DNA from 2 places in the Lysinibacillus sp. RC79 genome. Region 2 is predicted to be linked to the other one. Evidence: riboswitches for the same ligand, from Rfam matches in the RefSeq annotation. Region 2 holds a riboswitch; the other holds the start of a gene.

Region 1 (4,440 bases), on a different contig from region 2:
CATTATTATGCGTTACTTTCAAGATTTATCGATTGCAGAAACAGCGCAAATACTAGATTGGACAGAAGCGAAGGTAAAAACCACTCAGCATCGTGCCATTAAATTTTTAAGGCAACAGCTACAACAGGTTAGAGAACAGGAGGCGAAACGGCAATGACACATAATCAATTTGATGATGACCAACTTGAACATGTATTGAATAATGCCCCTAAGCTTTCTGACCGCCGTTCGAAAGAAGAAATATTAAATCGATTATTGGCAGATGCTCGCTTGCAGGATAATGTCCATCTTCAAGAAGCTATACAACAACCAATAGATGATGAAATAACATCGCAAGAGCAACAACACAGTATGCATAAGCAACAAGAAAGTACCGAGACAGCAACAACAAAGAAGAAAGCTCGTAAATGGCCAATCTTTATGAGTGTTGCAGCAGTTTTCGCTTTAACAGTACTTACAGGCTCCATGTTCATGAATCATAATGATGCAAAAATAGACCAGGCTAATGCTCCTGAACCTTCTCAATATTCAACATTGCAGGATAATCGCGCAGCAAAAAGCTCTGTCAACCATGATAAAATTATGGAGTCCAACATAGTAGCAGACCGTGCACAGATCATGTCACTACGATCATCTGTTTATGAGGAAGATTTAACAGATGCAGTAGTGTTCCGTATTGGTTTGGCAAATCGTGATAAGAAAAGTGTACCGATGACGTATATCATTCCAAATGAACGAGTTGCTACTGATTTTGGGAAGAAAAAGCCCACAACACTACAAATGTATGAAAAGTATGCGCCACAAATTGATGAGAAAGCAAATGGTTTTACTAACTATCATCCATATAAAGGGGAAATAAAGGAGAAGGGTGATAAACTAGTCCATGTATTGCCGAAGAAAAATGACTTTGATGTCGCTTCAGCAGATACAGACGAATATTTAGGGACAATACAGGATACATTCTCAGATTCCGAGTATAAAGATATTGAGTTTGAAAATCCTGATGGTACAGTCCGCGAGCTTGCCAAGGAAGAAGATTCAAGTAAACCCATGGCATTAACAAGCTCAAATCATTTTAATTATTATTTATATAAAGATGAAAATGGGGCTGAATATTTATCACCTGATTCTCGTAAAACTTTTTCCACAGTAACAGAAGCGCTTACTGTTATGCGAAATAATAATGATGATGCATACTTTCCTGTCGTACCGGAAAATATAACATACACTGTGAAAGAGGTAGCAGAAGGCGTTATTGTTACATTTGATGAACCGCTTGATTTAACGACAATAGACGCGGTTCGTGCAACTCAATTGATAGAAGCTATGATGCTCACTGCTGCAAGCTTTGATAAACAAATACGTCTAGACAATGTTGTACAGGAGATCTGGGAAGGATTGGATTTGAAAAATTTCTTGCCAAAGCCTGTAGGAGCCAATAAACGATATATGCCATAAAAAGCATTACAACAAATAGACGAACTTAACTTAAATAATTTTTTTTGGAGCATTCTCGCCGTTGTATGTGCGTGAATGCTCTTGGCATTTTATAACACCAATAGCAAAGAAGTTAAGGGAACGATAAATTGCCTGATTGGTGAACACTAATAAGCAATTGGGATGCGGAAAACCTCTACTGATTACAGTTTCACTTTATAAGGATATTAACCGAGTATCTGTAAAACATACAAGTTTAATCGGAATTTTTTAAGCAAAGCTATTTACTTTTCTCTAATAATTCATTATAGTAAGGCTATGAAACAAAAAAATAATGATTCATCTTCGGGGCAGGGTGAAAATCCCGACCGGCGGTAATAGAGTTGTAAATCGCTAATATTTCCTTTAAGTCATATTAGCTCGAATGATTTACTAAAGGCTCTTCAGCCCGCGACCTGTGCAAATAATTTTTTGCATGGCTGACTTGGTGCGATTCCAAGGCCGACAGTTAAAGTCTGGATGGGAGAAGATGGAGGTACGATCGTCATTCATTGTTATGAATTTAGCTATGTACGAGCGTTTTTTCGATGTGGCTTCACACAGCGTATGCTCAAAAATAGTTAATTAATGGCGTTTTTTAATCATGCCTATTCTCCCTTATGTTCTTTTGCATAAGGGTTTTTTCATGATAATAATTGATTAGGTCGTAACCTTTCTTCTTGCGAGATTGAATCAGCAAAGAGGAGAGAGTTTTTATGAAGAAAAATGTTAAACTTCAATCGTTTATAACGATTGGTATGCTGAGCAGTATTTCGTTTTTATTAATGCTTTTTAATTTCCCTATTCCGCCATTTCCAGCGTTTTTGGAAGTGGACTTCAGTGATATGCCAGCATTACTAGCGGCGATCACTATGGGACCTGTAGCCGGTATTTTAGTAGAATTCTTTAAAAATGTGTTGGACTGGGTTTTCTCAGGCACGCCAACGGGAGTACCGGTAGGACATATCGCGAACTTTGCAACAGGTATTTTATTTATTCTACCAGTTAGCTTTGTTTTTAATCGCGTCAAAACAGTTCAAGGTCTTATCGGAGGTTTAGCTGTTGGAACAATCATAATGGCAGTTGGAATGAGCATTCTTAACTATGCAGTATTTTTACCTATGTACACTTACTTTTTAGGTATGGAGCCTGTTGTAGGTGATTCACTATATAAAATGATCGTAGCTGGTATATTGCCATTTAACATTGTGAAAGGTATTTTAATTACTATCATCATGGCATTGCTATTCACAACAATGCGTAAATGGATTGATCATCAGCGTTCCATATATTTAACAAAATAATTGGAATGAAACCTCGAGCTGTTAAACGCTCGAGGTTTTTTTATGTGAGTTGGATAATATTGCGCAAAAGTAACATATAGAATTAATCTAGTCGGGTTTAGTATTTTAATGTAGAATAAGGAAGAGCTTAGAATGTTAGAGGAGTTTGAAGAGATGAGTGAAAAAAAGAGTCAGTGGTCTAGTAAACTAGGCTTTATTTTAGCATCGGCAGGAGCTGCAATCGGACTAGGGGCAATTTGGAAGCTTCCATATGTTACTGGACAAAGTGGTGGGGGAGCGTTTTTCCTTATTTTTGTTCTATTTACATTGTTGATTGGTTTACCGATGTTATTATCAGAATATGTTTTAGGTCGTGGTACACAGTCTGAGGCTGTGACTGCCTATAAAAAAATTGCACCTACGAAAACAGGCTGGGCTTGGGTTGGTCGTATGGGTGTACTTGGTTGTTTTTTATTGTTAAGTTTTTATAGTGTTGTGGGAGGTTGGATTTTTATCTATAGTGGCCTTGGTGTGACTGGGGCTGTTATAGATCCTGCCAATGATCCTAGTGAACTATTTGGAAAGATTATAGGAACACCATGGATTACATTACTAGGTTTAGGATTGTTTACGCTAGTAAATGTGCTAGTCATTTCACTTGGTGTGCAAAATGGTATAGAAAAGGCTAATAAGTGGATGATGCCTTTATTATTTATTATGTTTATTGTGCTTGTTGTGCGGGCTTTAACATTAGATGGAGCAATGGAAGGGGTTAAATTCTTCTTGTGGCCGGACTTTTCCAATATAACTGGAAAGGCTATATTAGAAGCGTTGGGGCAGTCCTTCTTTGGCTTAGCGGTAGGATTTTCTTGTCTTGTGACGTACAGCTCATATTTAAAGAAGGATGTGAGCTTACCGAATTCTGCAGGCTCCGTAGTTCTTCTCACTGTGCTTGTATCGTTCTTAGCAGGATTGGCAATTTTCCCAGTTGTATTTGCTTTTAATTTAGAACCATCGTCTGGACCAGGCTTACTATTTATGGTTCTGCCAACAGCATTTAGCCAAATGCCCTTTGGTGAAATATTCTTAGCGATGTTTTTAATATTATTTTTATTTGCAACGTTAACCTCTTCCTTCAGTTTATATGAAATTATCGTAGCGGCATTTATGGAGAAAGGGCGTATGTCTCGTCCTGCATTGACAATGCTACTAGGTGTAGTAGTCTTTGTTGCGGCGATTCCTGCAGCTCTTTCATCGAGTACATTGGCGGACGTATCAATCTTTGGAAAAACAATTTTTGATGCAACTGACTTTTTAGTATCTAATTTAATGCTTCCGTTAGGTAACTTGTTGATTGCTATCTTTATTGCGTATGTGGTTGATAAAGAATTTGTGAAGAAGGAATTATTAATAGGAAGTCAAATGGGGCAGGGGTTCTATTCAACATATCATCTATTGATGTTAATAGTAGTCCCTCTTGTAATTATCGTTGTGTTCGTAAATATGCTTTTACAATATTAAAAAGAGAAGGTTGCGTTCCGTTTAATTGGAATGCAACCTATTTTTTTATAATGATGGGGGCAACAATAGGTTAATATTCGCTAAGTGATAGCTCACCTAGCCAGCCTTCTTTAATGATCTGTCTCGCTTTCTCTTCGCTTTTCGTAATAGGGAATACTTT
Region 2 (4,440 bases):
TTAAAAAATATTCAAGGATACTTGATGTTAAAAATGCTTTCTCAGAATAATTCCCTATGAAATTTCCATACTATTATTAGGAAAGATTTATCCAATCATCTTCTTTAAATTTGCCATTTCAATAGCAGACATTGCCGCGTCATAGCCTTTATTTCCTGATTTTGTCCCTGCACGTTCAATCGCTTGTTCAATATTTTCAGTAGTAACAATGCCAAAAATAACAGGTACATTTGTAGTTAATGACACATTTGCAATTCCTTTTGCTGATTCATTACATACATAATCATAATGTGTTGTTGAGCCACGGATTACTGTACCTAATCCAATAATTGCATCATATTTCTTTGTTTCAGCTAACTGTTTTGCGATGAATGGAACTTCAAATGCACCAGGAACCCATGCTACATCGATAGAATTCTCATCCACACCATGACGCTTTAAACCATCTAATGCACCGTCCAATAATTTGCTTGTAATAAATTCGTTGAAACGACCTACTACTACTGCTATTTTTAAATCCGTACCAATTAATTGTGCTTCAAATTTTTTACCCATTGTTCTTTTCTCCTTTTTTATAATGTCATTGTGTTTTCTTCTATTATTTGTTGACGACGATATGTTGCTAATGCTTCAATTGAAATCATTTTTAAATGATGTTGCGCTGCATATTTAACGAGGTCATTAAAGCGTAGCATTTTGCCATTGTCGCCCATAATTTCGCAAATAACTCCCGCAGGAATACTATTACACAGCTTGGCCAAATCAATTGTTGCTTCTGTATGTCCTCTACGCTCTAATACACCATTGTCCTTTGCAATTAACGGGAATACATGGCCCGGTCTACGAAAATCCGCAGCTTTTGCTTGTGGCTCTAGCATTTTTTGTATAGTCATTGCCCGTTCAAAGGCGCTAATTCCAGTTGTTGTGTCAACATGATCTATACTAACGGTAAATGCCGTTTGATGATTATCTGTATTAATATTAACCATAGGCTTTAATGCTAATTTTTGTGCAAGCTGCTGTGAAATCGGTGTACAAATAAGACCTCTTCCATAGGTCGCCATAAAGTTAACCGTTTCCGGTGTCATAAATTCCGCAAGAGCTAGTAAGTCCCCTTCGTTTTCTCGGTCCTCGTCATCTACTACAACAATCATCCTACCTTGTTTTAAATCCTCTATTGCTTCTTCAATTGAATGTAGCAATATCGCCACCTCCTGTTCAAATATGTTGGTTAAAACCCATTTTGTGCTAAGAAGTCTCTTGTGATGGTCGGTGGTTCCTGTCCATACTTAAGTTGATGCAAAATGTATTTTCCAACTAAATCGGTTTCTACATTGACGAGATCACCAATCTTCTTCTTACCTAAAATGGTTTCCTTGTAAGTATGGGGTATCAGTGATACTGTGACACCGTTTTCCTCGACATGAAAGAGTGTTAGACTCGTTCCGTCAATTGTGATGGAGCCCTTTGGAATACAGTAGCTCGTTAACTCCGTTGATAATTCAATATCAATATAGACTGCATTTGCTAATGGCCGCTTGCGCACTATTTTCCCTACCCCGTCTACATGTCCGGATACAAAATGACCACCGAAACGTCCATTAACTGACATAGCGCGCTCTAAATTTACCGGATCTCCAACTGCGAGCTGCTGTAAATTTGTTGCGCTCACTGTTTCAGGCATTACATCCATCGTTAGCTCTTGTTCATTAAAATGTATCACTGTTAAACAAACACCATTGACCGCTATACTGTCCCCGAGCTTTACATCCTCTACCATTTTCTTTGACATAACGGTAATTTTCATACTTTGTCGATCGCTTTGCATGGTTTTTACAGTACCAATATCCTCAATAATTCCTGTAAACATTTTTTCACCTGCTTTCATTCATTTAATAATTTCCGTTCAAACAAAAAACCCCTTAGATTAAAGGGGTTTGGGAGTTCATATACATAAGACGTCAACAAATAAACCTTATGGATATAAAATTTTTCCATAGGCTGTCATCTCATCGTTCTTCTCCCATCCAGACTGTCACTGTCGGTTTTGGATTTGCACCAAATCAGCTTGCGCTCACGGACTTTGAATTTCTTCATCACCGCCGATTGGGAATTTCACCCGACCCCGAAGAACTACTGCTATTCAATTTTTAGCTAAATAAAACAAAAACTACTTCCCATTAAACGATGGGAAGTAGTTAACATAAAAGCATACTCAAATAAACCTTATAAACTCAAACGAATTTAAAAAGATCACACTTTTACCCTTCTCCCATCCAGACTATAACTGTCGGTTTTGGATTTGCACCAAATCAGCTTACGCTCACGGACTTTGAATTTCTTCATCACCGCCGATTGGGAATTTCACCCGACCCCGAAGGATATTTTTATTTAGCTATTTCTTACGATAACACTATTTTATTTTATTATCCAGATAATTGTTTATAAAATTTTTTTCTCTAATTCATTTCACATTCGCTACATAAAAACAGCCACCACCTTTGGTCATTAATAAAGACCAAAGGCGTGACTGTTCCAAAGACAAATCAATTATGCCTCGGCATAATTGCGTCCGGAATCGGCTTTGTGCTTGCACAAAGAACTCCTTTCCGATTCCGTGACATCCGCCGGAGGCTTTAACTTCTTTCAGCAGGTATTTGGACACTCGATGAAAAGTAGCTTAAATCCGCATTCATCTCTCCCACCTATAGAGGTAGGAGACTTCTGTACCTGTCGCTACGCTTTCGCTACAGAAAACATTGCTGAAAGAAGTTAAATTTATACAGTCAAACTACCGTCAACAGAGACAACAGCACCAGCCATGAAGCTTGCTTTATCTGAAGCTAAGAATAGGACCGCTTCTGCTACTTCTTCTGGTTCACCATGGCGTCCCATACGTACACGTGACATTTCTTCGGGTACGTATCCTGTTTTTTTAAGTGTTTCACCAACACTATGGAATAATGGTGTAACGATACCACCTGGACACACAGCATTAATACGAATACCTTTATTTGCATACTCGATCGCTACCCCTTTCGTTAAACCGATTACTGCATGTTTACTTGCGGAGTATACAGCGATACTGTGTTCTGGACGAATACCTGCCGATGAAGCAGTATTTATAATCGACCCTTTACCCTGCTTTTCCATTACTGGGATGACATATTTCATGCCAAGAAAAATACCTTTTACATTGATATCCATAAGACGATCGTATTCTTCCAATTCTACCGTTGTAAATGGTGCGAATTTTTGAATAATGCCAGCGTTATTGAAGAATACATCTATACAGCCATATGTGTTTACCGCTTGCTGTACATAATTCTGAACATCCTCTACTTTGGAAACATCCGCTTTAACAAAAATTCCTTCACCTCCATTTTGTTGAATTAGTTTAAGGGTCTCTTCTCCAGTTTTCTCGTTAAAATCAACTAACACAACTTTATAGCCATTTTCAGCAAATTTAATACTAGTTGCTCTACCAATTCCACTACCTGATCCAGTAATAACTGCAATTTGATTATTTGTCATATTCTCTTCCTCTTTCCGTTTTTATATTTTATTACGTAATCACAAATATTTTCTTAATAGGTGGTCCTCTTTGCCTTTCCATGTTATGGCCCTTAGTTTAATTTCATTTTCATGTAATCATCGTAATTACCGTTAAAGATACTCGTGCCAGTTGGAGAAAGCTCCACCATTTTGTGTGCTAGCTTATTAAGAAAATATCGATCATGCGAAATAAAGAAAAGTGTTCCCTCAAAATTCAAAAGAGCCTGTTCCAATACTTCTTTACTAAATAAATCAAGGTGATTAGTTGGCTCATCCATAATAAGCACGTTAGCTTTTTGCAATATGAGTTTCGTTAAAGCTACTCGTGCCCTCTCACCTCCACTGAGGGTAGATATCTTTTTAAAGACCTCTTCACCAGTAAATAAGAAATTCCCCAAAACAGTACGAACTCTAGCTTCTTCAATGTGCGGGTACATACTCCAGACCTCATGTAAAATGGTGTTATTTGGGTGTAAATTCGATTGCTCTTGATCGTAGTAACCTACCGTCACATCGTTCCCCCAAGTGATAACACCACTATCCGGACTAATCTCCTTTAACAGCGTCTTTATTAGTGTTGATTTTCCAACACCATTCGGACCAATTAATGCAACCTTATCACCACGATGTAGCTGAAAATTAATATTTTTTAATAGCGGTTGTTGCTCGCATTCTACCGTAAAGGAAACCGATAAATCTCGTACCTTTAACACTTCCTTATGAGAGTTTTTTTCCATTGAAAATGCCATCTGTGTATGTTTTAAATCCTTTAGAGGCTTCTCAATTCGTTCTATTCTCTCAAGCTGTTTTCTTTTGTTTTTTGCACTTTTAGAAGAAGTAGCCATAGTAATATTGCGTTGTATATAGTCTTCCATTTTCGAAATT

What was found. A riboswitch is a leader RNA that binds a small molecule or an ion and turns the genes downstream of it on or off. The one in region 2 is predicted to bind FMN.
Region 1: it holds a riboswitch for FMN, as region 2 does, so the genes downstream of both, ABH968_RS17685 (ECF transporter S component) here and ribE (riboflavin synthase) in region 2, are expected to answer to the same signal.

The regions. Positions count from the first base shown of each region.
Region 1 covers NZ_JBGCCD010000020.1:16,744-21,183, reverse strand. The annotation lists gene sigX (RNA polymerase sigma factor SigX) at 1-157, shown strand, start outside; gene ABH968_RS17690 (RNA polymerase subunit sigma) at 154-1,458, shown strand; FMN riboswitch at 1,775-1,972, shown strand; gene ABH968_RS17685 (ECF transporter S component) at 2,193-2,780, shown strand; gene ABH968_RS17680 (sodium-dependent transporter) at 2,934-4,280, shown strand; gene ABH968_RS17675 (STAS domain-containing protein) at 4,351-4,440, opposite strand, start outside.
Region 2 covers NZ_JBGCCD010000045.1:32,602-37,041, reverse strand. The annotation lists gene ribH (6,7-dimethyl-8-ribityllumazine synthase) at 88-555, opposite strand; partial or broken gene ribB (3,4-dihydroxy-2-butanone-4-phosphate synthase) at 609-1,202, opposite strand; gene ribE (riboflavin synthase) at 1,232-1,870, opposite strand; FMN riboswitch at 2,012-2,137, opposite strand; FMN riboswitch at 2,261-2,386, opposite strand; gene ABH968_RS25855 (SDR family NAD(P)-dependent oxidoreductase) at 2,779-3,534, opposite strand; gene ABH968_RS25850 (ABC-F family ATP-binding cassette domain-containing protein) at 3,627-4,440, opposite strand, start outside.